One region of the Paenibacillus ottowii genome, then DNA from elsewhere that is predicted to be linked to it. Evidence: riboswitches for the same ligand, from Rfam matches in the RefSeq annotation. Region 1 holds a riboswitch; the other holds the start of a gene.

Region 1 (7,445 bases):
TCCAGTCCAGATACTTGTTGGCAATCCGGGCTAAAATGACTGTTCCCGCCGTTGTGCCACCTACCCGTACGATTAAACCAATTCCAACCCCTATCATAACTCCGGCAAATATAGCATTAATCGTCGGCTCATGCGAATCAATCCGCCAGTTGACCGTTAAATGTAAAAACAATGAGTTAAAAGCAACCGCAATTATAGTGTACAGGGTCGTTCGCTTGTCCAAAAATTTATATCCGACAATTAACAGCAAGCCATTAATCACCAGATTGACGATCGAGGGAGACCACTGAAACAGGTAGTACAAGATGATCGTGACCCCGGTAACGCCCCCCTCGCCAAACTCATTCGGGAGCACATACAGATTAACAGCCAGCGCAAATAAAAAAGCACCTACAATAATAAATACGATATCTGCAATACTTTTTTTCATATATGTTCTAATCCTCTCTCTAACATTTCAGCGGATGAATTGCCAGATGGATTGGCTGACTCTTCTTGCCAAAATACGCTGACAACCAGTTCATGGTATCCACTCCCCAACATAAAGTCAATACAACTTTGACACTTTAATTCGCCACCAGACTGCCTTAATCCAACTTTAGAATTTGCCAAAATCCCGCTTAAACAAGCTTATTCGACAAAAAAACACAATCCCGACTGCTAAACTAAGAAAGCGGGCCTCAAGCCCTTGTTTTTATCCTAGGCACATTTTCCCCTAAAATGACCATCCTCCTAATACACATTTTGGACACCTACGACCATCTTCCTGTTTTATGGCAAAAGCGTTTTACTTTGGATAAATGCGGGTATAATGATTGAAACATTACCAAGCAACCTACACGGCATTACGACATCAAGTACATATAAATAGTCCTATACAGACGTCCTAAGCAACTCAATCTGAATTTGACAATACGGAATTGGAGGAATGACCCACATGAACACAATGAACTTAACTGTCCACACCCTGATGCCTTTTCACCACCAATACCAACGTGCCAACGCGGTGAGTATGCAGAAGAAAGAAGACAGCTCGGAGAAGAAGCTCAGCTTTCAGGACATTTTGAATGAAAAAATGGGTAAAAAATAAAGTGCCGTTTCAACCGTTTATATGATTTCGCTTTACATAAGCTGAAAAAGCCGTAGTTTCTACATCAACTGTAGAGAACTACGGCTTTTTGTTACCCATATATCCCTAGACCTAAACTCATCCGTTCATGGATCTAAGCGTCCGGCAAACTAGCCAGCGCTATCCATTGGTCTACCTGGTTGTTTGAGCTGCCCACTACCGATTTATTGTCCCGTATTCCGGTACTGTTCTGCCTTCTCACGCATCCCGGCGACGACGGCCTCCTCGGCATTCAGCCCCTTGTCAGCTGCATAGGCGCGAATGTCCTGCGTGATACGCATACTGCAAAACTTGGGACCACACATCGAGCAAAAATGGGCTTCCTTGGCCCCCTCTGCCGGTAGCGTTTCATCATGGTAGGACAAGGCCCGCTCAGGGTCAAGCGAAAGATTGAACTGATCGCGCCAGCGAAATTCAAAGCGCGCCTTGGACAAAGCATCGTCCCGCTGCTGCGCCCGTGGATGACCCTTCGCCAGATCAGCAGCATGTGCCGCAATTTTGTAAGTAATGACCCCCTCGCGGACGTCATCCTTGTTCGGCAAACCTAAATGCTCCTTCGGCGTGACATAACACAGCATGGATGTCCCGAACCAACCGATCATGGCCGCCCCGATAGCTGAGGTAATATGATCATAACCTGGTGCAATATCCGTCGTCAGCGGCCCTAAAGTATAAAAAGGGGCTTCCTTGCAAATCTCCATTTGCAAATCCACATTTTCCTTGATTTTGTGCATAGGGACATGTCCCGGCCCTTCAATCATGACCTGGACGTCATGCTTCCATGCGATCTGCGTTAGCTCGCCCAACGTTTCCAGCTCTGCAAACTGCGCTTCATCATTCGCATCATAGATACTCCCCGGACGCAGACCATCCCCGAGAGAAAAGGCCACATCATAGGTTTTCATAATTTCACAGATTTCTTCAAAATGCGTATACAAAAAGTTCTCCTGGTGGTGTGCCAGACACCAGGCTGCCATAATTGATCCACCCCGGGATACAATTCCGGTCATTCTATTTGCCGTCATCGGTATATATCGCAGCAATACACCCGCATGGATTGTAAAATAGTCCACTCCCTGCTCCGCCTGCTCAATCAGCGTGTCTCGATACAGTTCCCACGTCAGCTTCTCAGCTTCGCCGTTTACCTTTTCAAGCGCCTGATATAGCGGCACCGTTCCAATCGGTACGGGAGAATTCCTGATGATCCATTCGCGTGTCGTATGGATATTACGGCCTGTGGACAGGTCCATGACGGTGTCTGAGCCCCAACGCACAGCCCAGGTCATCTTCTCCACTTCCTCTTCGATGGAGGACGTAACCGCAGAATTCCCGATGTTCGCATTGATCTTTACGTGAAAATGGCGTCCTATGACCATGGGCTCACTTTCCGGGTGATTGATATTGGATGGCAAAATGGCGCGGCCAGCCGCCAACTCCTGCCGTACAAACTCGGGCTCTACCCCTTCGCGGATCGCCGCAAATTCCATTTCGGGCGTAATGATCCCTTGCCGCGCATAGTGCATTTGCGTCACGGTGCGCCCTTGTGAAGCCCGCAGCGGACGGTTGGTCATGCCGGGAAATTCCACTGTCTCCCGTTTGGAACCGGGTTTCAGCCCATTATCCTCCGGCTTGACGGCGCGGCCCTCGTACGCCTCCACATCCCCCCGTTCCAGCGTCCAAGCTCGCCGTAATGGGGGTAAGCCCTGACGGATATCCATCTGATAGGCTTCGTCAGTCATCGGACCACTGGTATCGTACACACGCAGTGGCTCATGATACTCCGTGCCCTGCGGCGTATGGGTGGGATGCAGCGCGATTTCGCGCTCCGGCACAGCAATATCTGGCCGAGAACCTTGAATATACACCTTGCGGCTCCCCGGGAAAGACTTAACGCTACTGGATTGCTCCACCCTTGTCTTCTCTACTTCTGCTGATTTCACTCCTGTTTCCTTCGTTCCTTCTGTTTCCATCGGTTTCATGGTCCATTCCTCCCATTTCGTTGAAATGACACACCGATCCGGAACCATTCCCAGGGTGGCGCTGATCTATGCAAAAAAGCCGGTTCCCCAGGGAACCGGCTAATTAAACGAGCCTGCTATCCAGACAGTACGCACATGGAATAAAGCCTAATGCGTCATCGTAGACAGCAGCTGCGTATACATTTCAATGGCCGATTACTTCCCTACGCTGGTATGATCCAGATCAGGTGCAAAGGGTCCGGAATCTTGCCCGATTCCATCTCAGCCCGCATTACAGGCTCCCCCAGTAACTGTGATACTTTTTTATTCACATGTATTGGCGGCTATAACAGACAGCCCGCCATCTCTATCAGACTACTTTAAATTTATATCTTTGGCAACCCTTGTATGCTGTCTATGGTATTCACTACTACCGTTACGGAAGCATAAGCCCCATTTCCTTGGCCGCTTCAATCAATATTGGAGCAAAATCATGCAACGTCTCGGGTGCAAGTCGACTGACCGGGCCCGATACAGATAAGGCCGCCGCGACCTGTCCCTTTCGGTTCACAATAGGTGCGGCGACAGCTGCTGCCCCTGGCTCACGCTCTTCATAGCTGGTCGCATAGCCCTTCTCACGGATATCTTGCAATTGGGCTTTATAAGCCTCAGGGTCTACCGAAGGCGGCCATTCTTCCCCGCTTAGCAGTACCTCCAACTCCTGCGGCGGCATAAAGGCCGCCAGCACCTTGCTGGAGGCTCCCACTGCCAGCGGCATACGCGCTCCTACAGGCGCAACCCTGCGGATCGCCTGATTGCTCTGCACGGCTTGTATTCGAATACGCATGCTGCCGTCCCGCAAATACAAGCTGACCGTCTCTCCTAAACGATCACGCAGTGCTTCCATTGCTGGCTGTAACAACACCGCCGGCTCATCGCTTTGGGACAGATGCGTGGACAGCTCCCATATACGAAAGCCGAGCTTATATTTTTCCGTTTCGGCATTTCGAACGACAAATCCCCGATCCTCCAACGTAGTCAAAAGACGATGAACAGTGCTCTTATGTAGACCAATTTGGGAGGCAATCTCCGTTAGACCAAGATCGGAATTTGCGGTAAAACACAGCAGTATATCAAGTGCACGCTCTACAGCGCGCACGGTTAATTTACGGTCTTCCATCGTGAACCGCTCCTCTTGTATCCATATTCGTTTCACACTATGAAACATGGTTACATAAATTATATAGAATAGTCGCGGCTACTGTAAACCGATGTTTTTGTGACAACCATATTACAGAACAAGAACAAACATCGACAATTCTTTGCATCATTTTTACTTTTCCGGTGGAGGCGTTGACTTTGGATAATCCCCAGCATACGATAATAGGTATCTATACGGACATACCCTACTATTTTCAAGTGAGTTTATACCTATATTCCTGATTCGAAGATCAATTTTATATAAGGAGGCTCTTACATGATTTCGACATCCCAGCGCAACGCTCAGCTACAGACCGCTGTTCAGGAGCCGTCCACCCCACTCTTTAATCCCCGTCTGCTGCGGTTCAAGCACGTTGTGATTGCTCTGCTGCTGTCGGTCGTATTTTTTCTGTTGTTTTGTTTTATTGCCTTGCACGCTTACATCGCTTGGGTGCTTACGAATCCCACGGTCGCACCATTGTACTCTAATCCGATGCAGGCCAAAGGTATGCCTTATGAGGAAGTCAGCTTTCCAGCCAAGGACGGCAGCCGCATGGTACAAGGCTGGTATATCCCGGCGGATCAATCGCGGAAAACCATTATTTTCAGTCATGGTTATGGGGCTAACCGTGAAGAAAGTTGGATTCCCATGTATGATCTGGCGCATTATGCCCACCGTTTGAACTTTAATGTGGTCATGTTCGATTACGGATTCGCGTCACAAAACAGTAAGGCTGTCGCAACCGGCGGTAAAGCGGAATCCCAACAGCTTCTTGGGGCCATCCAGCTTGCGAAACAACGCGGCTCTTCGGAAATTATCGTGTGGGGCTTCTCTATGGGGGCAGGAACCGCTCTTCAGGCGGGCTTGCAAACCAAGGATGTGGACGCAATGATTTTGGACAGCACCTTTCTGCTGGAACCAGATACGCTATATCACAACATTCACAATCAAATTAATCTGCCGAGACATCCGTCTTTGGAAATACTTGAATTGCTGTTTCCCATCTTGAACGGCACCAGCTTGCATCAGATTCCATATCAGGAGGTTAAAAAGGAGGACTATCCGTTTCCAATCATGTTTGTGCATGGTACACAGGATGAAAAGGCTCCTTACCCGATTGCGGAAAAGCTCGCTGCCAATCAGACCAACCCGCTTTCCAGTGTATGGATTGTCAAAAATGGGTTACATGAGCTCATCTTCAGAGAGCACCCTCGTGAGTATTTACGGCGGGTATCGACATTTTTAAGCAATGTGCAGGAGCTGGAGGACAAGAAAACAGCTAAAGTTTTACAAGGGGGTCCACGATCATTTTAACGAAAAAACACGCCAAGGACATGGCGTGTTTTTTCGTTAAAATGATCAGTGTGATCGTCTAATAGGGGTGGTCTCAGCGATGCTGACACCAAGTATAAAATTAAATGTAACAGTTTATAATTTGATCCGAATCAAGCGACCAGACTGATCAAATTTCCATTAGGGTCCTTTATGATTGCATAACGCTCGCCCCAAGGCGTATCGTTCGGCTCAAGATGCCCTGTATGTCCCCGTTCTTTCAGTCGGCCATATGATTCATCCAGCGCTTCCTTGCTGTCAAACTGGAAAGCAAGCTCCATCCGATAACCGGCAGGCTCCTGCTGGTCACCAAGAATAATCCCCGCTGTTTCCCACGAATCAAAAGCAAGGATAACATCATTATATACTACTTCAACATGTGGTTCTTCATTCGCGCTTTCCGGTATTTCCAAGCCCAAAATCCGATAGAAATCTAAGGACTTCTTCATTTCTTTTACGAAAATCGCAATTCTTTTTAACTTAACTGCCATACTTCACAGCTCCCATCAATGAATTAATTTTACACCTCCATTGTATCGATCATAAAGACTGTTCAAATAGGAAAAAACGGACTCTTTCATCTCTTTCTTATCAAGGCTTTAAAAGACTTTCCATAATAATGCCTAAAAGTATTGGTAAAATGCGACTCATCATAATAGCCATATTTGAGCGAAAGATCTACCAAACTGGAATAACCACCCTGATGAAACTCTTGTAGTGTGCTTTGAAACCGGACAATTCCCAGCATCTCCTTTGGACTTAAGCCGAGCTCCTGATTGAATACCCTTCTAAGCTGGCGTTCACTACAATGAACTTGATTGGCCAAATTCGTTACAGATAGATTCCCTTTGTGGTCATAAATAATCTGCATGCTTTGATACACTAGTGGGGGAATTGCTATATCGCTATCCGCCAGCATCTGAACCAAATGATGCTCGGCAACCGTTAGAATGTCAGACATCGTTTTGGCAGCTAAGATTTCTTCGACCCAATACATTCCTTTAAGGCCCAAGACATCTTCCAAATAGATACGTTCTCCCTTTAACGCCGAAGGGGGGATTTTTAGAATCGAACGAGCTGATTCCGAATATATCCGAATGCCAAATAACGAACGGGCTTCCGAGAACTGCAGTACTTCTGATTGAGTTGTAAGCCCCACCACATAGGCGGCCTTCCGACTGAAGGGAGAAAGAAGATTCACGACAATATCGACACAGCCATCCGGGATAACCCGATGCCCAAGTTTGTCCGGAACAGGACGGAAACCCATTGTCCAAAAAGAAGCCACATGCGATTCCAAGCGAGGACTAGGCGAATATTCCCGACAGTTATACCATGGCTGTAGCAGTTCTGGCTCCAATTTGGGAGAATGAACGGGATGGAACGAATGAGTCATTCTCGATCCCTCCTTGACCAAGTTAATCTGTTATATAATCCACATTATACTGGCATTAAAATGCACTTGTCGAAAATCACCGGATGCTATACTTTTCTCTTCGTAATACTGTTTCCCATTGTTCTGCACAACAGATATGGCCTGATTAAGGAAGTTCATAGACATATTCCCGATGAGGCAGCGAATATACTGGGTACATATGCGTCCAGGACAGATTTGCTGGATAGCCATAGCGGGATACGGGAGGTAAAAAACGATGCTGAGTACTTATGGGTCTTTCCTGCCCTTACGTGTACTGGAGGAAATTCGTCATTGGAAGCAGCAGGAAAGTTGGCATGTAGAAGTGATTAAGTCCGCTACTGAAGGGCTAGAACCTGCCTATGTGCGGCTGCTGGATGATTGGCGTACCGTATTTGAACAAACGGAACG
Region 2 (7,445 bases), 230 kb from region 1:
TGCACTAATGCAAAATAGCTGGTAATTGGCGCAGTCGTTGTACCGACAGGTTGACGAACATAATTCAGCGTTCCTTGGTGCTCTTCTTTAATCGCTTCAACCAGTTTAAATTCAGGAATAAACTGCGCAGCCTGATTAGTGGTACTCACAACCGGACGCACTTGAGACTGAGAGTCGATTACGTGCCACTCGCGATTTTTCTTTTCCAGGCTCAGATCAATAATACCTAGATCCTTGCCCCACGATGAAGCTTCTACTGCTGGTACGCCGTTAATGGTTCCTTTATCCAGATCTACCCCGTTCATATTTTTAAAATCTGGACCTGGGAAAGATTTGTGAGCATGCCCAAACAGAATCGCGTTAATTCCGTCTATCTTGCTCAAATATTTAACGGCATTTTCCATCATTGGCGTTTGCGGCACATCCTCATAGCCTGTATGTGCAAGCACGACAATAATGTCAGCCCCTTCTGTTTTCATTTGAGGAATAAACTTTTTGGCTGTTTCCACAATATCCTTCGTAACAACCTTATCCTTCAAATTAGCTTCATCCCACTGCATAATTTGAGGTGTTACCAGACCGATTACACCCACTTTGAGTGTATGCTGTTCACCTTTCTCATCCGTTACTGTTTTATCAAGAATCTGATAAGGGGTAAAATAGTTTTTAGTAGCTTGGCCCTCTTTATCAACATAGACGTTCGCATTTACGTAAGGAAAGTCAGCTCCCTTGAGCGATTTGTCCAGGAAGTCGAGACCGTAGTTGAATTCGTGGTTTCCGACAGTGGCAGCATCATAGCCCATCAGGTTCATCATCTTATAAACCGGATGGACACCGCCTTCTTTCTCAAAGGTTTTGTTACGAGCCATATAATCGTCTAATGGGTTGCCCTGAAGCAAATCGCCGTTATCGAACAGCATACTGTTTCTTGTTTCACTACGTGCCTTCTGGATCAAACTAGCTGTACTAACCAAGCCATATTCGTTGGTTTCTTTGTCTGAATAGTAGTCATAATTCATCAGTGCCCCATGAATATCCGTGGTTTCCATGATCCGCAGATTCACCGTACCGCTATCGCGAGAATCGCTAGCTGCCCAGGATGGAGCGGCCGAAAACACCAACAGGCTACAAGCTACAACTGCTGCTGTAAACCCTTTAAACCATTTTTTACGAAATAACAAAATATACCCCTCCTTATTAAGGTGTATGCCTCATATACATACTTTTGCACATATATGTAAGCTTTGAACCCACCATTCCTATTTTAATCCAATGTAGGACAAAAGAGTAGTCATTTGCTTAAATATTTATGAAAAAATAATTAGTTTTCGAATAAAATAAAAGCCAGTAAATCTCCTGAAAAGATTGGAAATTTGCTGGCTTGTTCTTTATATCATTTCTATTTTGTCCACACCTGGCGCTCCATTTGTTGACCCAAGTATTCAATACGAGTCGGATTCACGTCTAAAATGACATAATCAGGATCATCAGGTCCAGAAAACCACTCTTTCAGAGAATCATTCCATACTTGTTTACGTAACCCCTCATCAGCTGTAACCTGGACGGTAGCCTCCACTTCCAAAACTTCCTTTGTACCCCTCACTTCATACCCTAGCAGCAGATAAGCATTCGGATTGTCCTTTAGCTCATCCACTTTATGTGTTTTACGATCCGTTGCTAGATGAATGTTCATTCCATCGTTAAAAAGGGCCATATAGCGTACTTTCGGTTTTCCGCCCTCTACCGTACCTAACGAGCAAAATTTGTTGTTATCCAAAGCCTTCACAATGGCTTGTTCCAGCTGACTGCGATCCAATGTCTCCGTTTTACCCACAGCACAACAACTCCTTTTTACGAATTAGAATTCTATACGGCTATGCCATCTGGCACCAGCTCTTCTGAACATACTGTGCGGCTGTTCTGAAAATAACATGGCCGGATCAGAATAATGATTCATGTTCATTTTCTGATCAAGCTCACAGTAAAAGTGTACCCTGTCGTTCGGCAAATGAACCGTAAGCCCTCCCTCAAGGCTGGACAGACCCGCGATCAAGGCATATAATCGTCGTAGTAAACCCGAATAAACAAACCCATTAAACCATACAATGCCAGGGGTGCTGGAATCGGCCGGCTGAGAGTGTGTCCCAAGACACTGACCCTTACAACCTGATCTGGGTAATGCCAGCGTAGGAATGCTTGAGCAAGATGTGCCTTTTTAAATACAGGACATCCCTTACTTTGGTATATACAAGCGCAAGCGTCCCGGAACTCGGGACGCTTTTTTTGTTGAAGATGAGGTTGTTGGAAAGATTGCATTCCGGCAGATGTTATTTTTGTGAAAATGGGGAACTTAAGCTGTCTGATTGGACGGATAACGGGTAATTAAAAGGAGAGAACACAACGAATGAAGCGCATGAACATGTTAAGCCTGGGTCTGATCACTCTGTGGCTCATGGCTCTGACTCTGACCGCTTGCGGCGGCAATTCCCCTGCATCTCAACAGGCGGCTCCTGCTGCCGGCACTTCAACGTCTACCCCGGCAAAGGGGCTTAAAGATGTTAAAATCGTGCTCGATTGGACACCCAATACGAATCACACGGGGCTCTATGTCGCCAAGGACAAGGGATTTTACGAAAAAGCGGGCTTGAATGTCCAAATTGTTCAACCAGGTTCAGGCGGAGCTGATCAGATGGTTGCTTCGAATGCCGCACCTTTTGGGATCAGTTATCAGGAAGGCGTTACTCAGGCTCGCATCCAAGGCGTGCCGCTCGTGTCCATCGCTGCGGTGATTCAACATAATACCTCTGGCTTCGCAGCCCCGATAGACCGCGGAATTAAAAGCCCGAAAGATTTCGAGGGTAAAAGCTACGGCGGCTGGGGTTCACCTGTAGAAGAAGCGGTCATGAAATCCATCATGGATTCAGACCAAGGTGATGTGAGCAAAGTGAAGATCGTCAACATGGGCAATGCAGACTATTTTACAGCTGTGAAGCGGGATATTGACTTTGCTTGGATTTTCTACGCATGGACCGGAATTGAGGCCAAGCTTCGAGGTGAGCCATTGGATATGCTGTATGTAAAAGATTATTCCAAAAGCCTCGATTACTATACACCTGTAATTGTGAGCAATGAGCAGACGATAAAAAATGATCCTGACCTGGTCAAAGCGTTCATGAACGCTACTGCACAAGGCTATGAATACACTATCGCTCATCCGGAAGAAGCGGCAGATATCTTAAGTAAAGCTGTGCCGGAGCTGGACAAAAAACTGGTACTCGCTAGTCAAAAATGGCTAAGCCCGCGTTATCAGGACGATGCCACGCAATGGGGCGTACAAAAAGCAGAGGTATGGAAAAACTACTCGGACTGGATGTATGAACGCAAGCTGCTCAGCAAACCTTTGGAAGTCGATAAAGCTTTCACAAACAACTTCTTGCCCAAGCGTTGATCATTTGTAGAAACGCTAAATTACCAACTAAAAAGACTGAACTAAAGAAGTGAACAAAGCGCCACTACGCGGACGGATGGTGCTTACCATCGCCACCGCCCCCGGATTTCCCAAATAAAGCCTCAACAGGATAGAAATCCGGGGACAAAAGCGACCGCTTCGCTTGTACAGCACCATTCCGCCCACTTCGTTTTCGTTCCACTTGGTTTATTCTTTAGTCTCATAGTATCTAAGCGCAAAAGCAGGTGCGCTTATGTGTAAAAATGCCATCCAATCTATCAAAAAACTAAAGTGCTTTTAAGGCGGTTGGCAGCGGAGCGGTTCATTTGAATCTGGAGAAACGAAGTGGTCGCCTTTGCTGTTGGATTCTTACCTTTAAAGTTAATTCAAAGAATCCCACGGCAACAGCGATCGTAAGATCAAATGAAACGCGAAGTGGTCTCAACCACCTTAACCAATCTTATTTTCCTATAACTTAAACAATAAAGGACAGGTGAATTTCGCATGGCTAACACATTGCTCAGTATTCAAGTCATCCCTAAAACTCCTAATAACGAAGATTCCTACCCATATGTAGACAAGGCGATTGAGGTGATTCAGCGTTCTGGCGTCAAGCATCAGGTGAACCCACTGGATACGACAATGGAGGGCGAATTGGACGAATTGCTGAAAGTCGTCAAAGACATGCATGAGGCCTTGACAGAAGCCGGAAGTCCCAGCGTTATTTCACAGATCAAAATAGCACATAACCCACAGGGCATCAGCATGAGCAAGCTGACCGAGAAGTATCGCCCATGAATCCGAAAGGCAAGCACGTATCCTGGTGGAAAAGCGTATGGCCGCCCGTTGTGGCGGTCCTCTTCTTTTTAGCGGCTTGGCAGGGGGCGGTTTCCTATTTACATATTGAATCCTGGCTGCTGCCAGCTCCTTCCCTAATCGTTCAAGAGGGTATAGCGCAATCAGCGTTGCTTGGTGCCCATACTTGGGCTACGATTCGCCTGACGCTTGCGGGATTCGCTATAGGGACTGCAACGGGACTGCTGATCGCCATCGTTCTTCATATCATTCCTTTTCTCAAATCTGCTCTGTATCCGCTCTTGATCCTTAGTCAAAACATTCCGATCATCGCTCTCGGTCCGTTGCTCATGGTATGGTTCGGTTTTGGCGTGCTGCCCAAGCTTATGGTCATTACTTTAGTATGCTTTTTTCCCGTGGCCGTAGCGGCTATGGACGGGTTGACACGGACAGACCGTGTGATGATGAACTATATGCGAATGTCGGGTGCAAGCCGCAGGGCTATTTTTATGAAGCTAGAGCTACCTCACTCCTTGCCGCAAGTATTCTCCGGCATCAAGATCGCTGCTACCTATAGTGTGATGGGTGCGATCATTGCCGAATGGATTGGGGCCAGTGAAGGAATTGGGTATTATATGTTGCTGCAAAAATCTGCCTATCGCACGGATCTCATTTTTGCCGCTATCGGTATTATTGTTACACTCAGCTTACTGATGTTTGTGATTATTCTACTACTGGAAAAATGGTTGGTTCGCTGGAAACCAAATCAAGAATAGCATCCATATTGAATTAAAAGCCTCAACGAAAGGACGTGGCACATATGAGTCTGCATCCGACGGATTTGACATTACCACACATGGCTGATGAACAGCAACGAGCCGGAGCAGTGCAGGTAATGACGCCTGCTCCTCCTGCTTTGGAATTGGACGGGATCAGGCTCGCCTTCCGGGAAAAGCGAAGCTCACTGCCTGTATTGCAGGATATATCTCTTACCGTCAAGCCGGGAGAATTTGTCTCCCTCATCGGTCCGTCAGGCAGTGGCAAAAGCACCCTGTTTCACATTATCGGCGGGCTGCTACAGCCGCAGCAGGGACGTATTCGTATGCATGGACGGGACATAACTGGTGAACGCGGGCATATCAGCTATATGCCGCAGCAACCCGCTCTTTTCCCGTGGCGCACTACACTGGACAACATACTGCTCGGGCAGGAAAACGCACCGCGAAAAGATGCAGCAGCGAACTGCCGATCCGTCAGCGAACGTGAACGCCGCAAAGAAGCCTTGCAATGGCTTGAGCAGGTTGGACTGGGCAAGTTTGCGAAGGCATACCCGCATACGCTGTCTGGTGGCATGCAGCAGCGAGCGGCCTTTCTTCGCGCCCTGCTTAGCCCGCAGGAGCTAATGCTGCTGGATGAGCCGTTCAGCGCACTCGATGCGCTAACACGCGCAGATATGCAGCAATGGTTATTGCAGATGTGGGAGAAGAACCGGCGCTCTGTGCTGTTCATCACTCACAGCATCGAAGAAGCACTGCTGCTCTCCGACCGCATCTATGTGCTGTCAGCGCGACCTGCTTCAGTGGTGCATGTCGTAGACGTTCCTTTTCCCCGCCCGCGCAGGGAAGAAATCGCCCTCGATCCACGCTTTATGGAATGGAAGCGGACAATGACTGCCTGGATGCGTGAGGAAAAGTACAAATTGGACGATGACATAAACAACGCTGAAGGTGTACATAAAAACACCTCTGACGACGGGGTAAATCATTATGAATGATTGGAACCTCCACTCTGCAAATAGCTCGAACGCGGCAGCAACCGTTCCCTTAATCGACGCGCATATTCATGTAGACAGCTACCCGCCGGAACAACAGGAGCAATTGCTCGCTTCGCTTGCCGATAACCATGTCGAATCCATCATAGCCGTGTCCATGCATCTTGCCTCCAGTCAAGCCAACTTGCGCCTAGCAGAGCGTTGGCCCGGGCTGGTACGACCAGCCTTCGGCTTTCATCCCGAACAGGCTCTACCGCCACAAACCGAGCTTGACCTGTTATTTGACTGGATGGACGAACATGTACAGCAGATGGTCGCGGTGGGTGAAGTCGGCTTGCCCTATTACAATCGGCTGGAGGCTACACGCAGTGGAGATGCTTTTGACCTCGCTCCCTATATTGCGTTGCTGGAGCGTTTTGTCCAGTTTGCAAGCAAGCATAACAAGCCTATCGTACTGCACGCCGTTTACGAGGACGCAGATATCGCCTGCGACCTGTTGGAGCGTCACGACGTTACGCAGGCGCATTTTCACTGGTTCAAGGGCTCGGTCGCCACGACTGAACGTATGGCCCGGAACGGCTATTATGTGTCCTTCACACCGGATCTTCTGTACGAAGAAGAGATCGGCAGTTTGGCAAGACAATATCCATCTAATCAGGTTATGGCAGAGACAGACGGCCCATGGTCATTTGAGGGTCCTTTTACCGGACAACAGACGCATCCATGGATGACTGCCGAGGTCATTCGCGCGTATAGCAAGCTGACCCGTCAAGATGAGGTTGCTGTCCGTCAATTATTTTATGATAATACGAGACGCTTCTACTCCCTGCCTAATTCCTAAAGGCCTATCAGCTATTTGCGAAAAGGCTCACAATCACAGGCTTCTAGGCAAAGCAAAGAACCTCCTTATGTACGCGAAACTTCATGCGTAATTAAGGAGGTTCTTGTAATTTTAAATATACATGTTACTCAAACGCCACTTTACATTGAAGCGTTTTTTGTCGCTATTCCACTTTTATTGCTTCAAGAAACCCTTCTGTTCCAAAAACGGCTTTAACTGCAAGCGCGCTGGTTCGGTCAATCTCGTGGCCATTTGCTCAGACCAAGGTGTAGAGCGTTGACCACCCGTACGTTCCTTCAAATATTCGGCTGATGTGTGGTCGTATGCCTCTACAGCTTTCATCGTCTGATTTTTGTCGTAGCCGTTCATATGCAACACACCGGACAGTGGAAGACGTGGACGCAAGCCCGTTTCCTGATCCGGTACACCAATACACATCCCGAACACTGGATATACCAGCTCTGGCAATCCTAACAACTCGGCTACCTCTGCTATTTTAGTACGAATACCTCCGATGTAAACGATGCCCAGGCCCAGTGATTCAGCGGCTACCGCTGCATTTTGTGCAGCTAAAGCGGCATCGATGGTTG

Evidence for each region. Region 1 has a riboswitch for thiamine pyrophosphate ahead of thiC (phosphomethylpyrimidine synthase ThiC). Riboswitches for the same ligand answer to the same signal wherever they lie in the genome.
Region 2: another riboswitch for thiamine pyrophosphate. It lies ahead of ACQQ6X_RS02165 (ABC transporter substrate-binding protein); the one in region 1 lies ahead of thiC (phosphomethylpyrimidine synthase ThiC).

Annotation. Positions count from the first base shown of each region.
Region 1 covers NZ_CP191577.1:244,472-251,916, reverse strand. Annotated here, with positions in the region: gene ACQQ6X_RS01155 (YitT family protein) at 1-430, opposite strand, end outside; gene ACQQ6X_RS01150 (hypothetical protein) at 938-1,090, shown strand; gene thiC (phosphomethylpyrimidine synthase ThiC) at 1,294-3,108, opposite strand; TPP riboswitch at 3,292-3,403, opposite strand; gene ACQQ6X_RS01140 (IclR family transcriptional regulator) at 3,524-4,267, opposite strand; gene ACQQ6X_RS01135 (alpha/beta hydrolase) at 4,565-5,602, shown strand; gene ACQQ6X_RS01130 (VOC family protein) at 5,734-6,111, opposite strand; gene ACQQ6X_RS01125 (helix-turn-helix transcriptional regulator) at 6,198-7,016, opposite strand; gene ACQQ6X_RS01120 (Fe-Mn family superoxide dismutase) at 7,273-7,445, shown strand, end outside.
Region 2 covers NZ_CP191577.1:478,427-485,871, reverse strand. Annotated here, with positions in the region: gene ACQQ6X_RS02175 (bifunctional 2',3'-cyclic-nucleotide 2'-phosphodiesterase/3'-nucleotidase) at 1-1,181, opposite strand, end outside; gene ACQQ6X_RS02170 (pyridoxamine 5'-phosphate oxidase family protein) at 1,400-1,834, opposite strand; TPP riboswitch at 2,101-2,210, shown strand; gene ACQQ6X_RS02165 (ABC transporter substrate-binding protein) at 2,405-3,448, shown strand; gene ACQQ6X_RS02160 (hypothetical protein) at 3,513-3,650, opposite strand; gene ACQQ6X_RS02155 (MTH1187 family thiamine-binding protein) at 3,953-4,246, shown strand; gene ACQQ6X_RS02150 (ABC transporter permease) at 4,243-5,019, shown strand; gene ACQQ6X_RS02145 (ABC transporter ATP-binding protein) at 5,064-6,017, shown strand; gene ACQQ6X_RS02140 (TatD family hydrolase) at 6,010-6,855, shown strand; gene nfsA (oxygen-insensitive NADPH nitroreductase) at 7,030-7,445, opposite strand, start outside.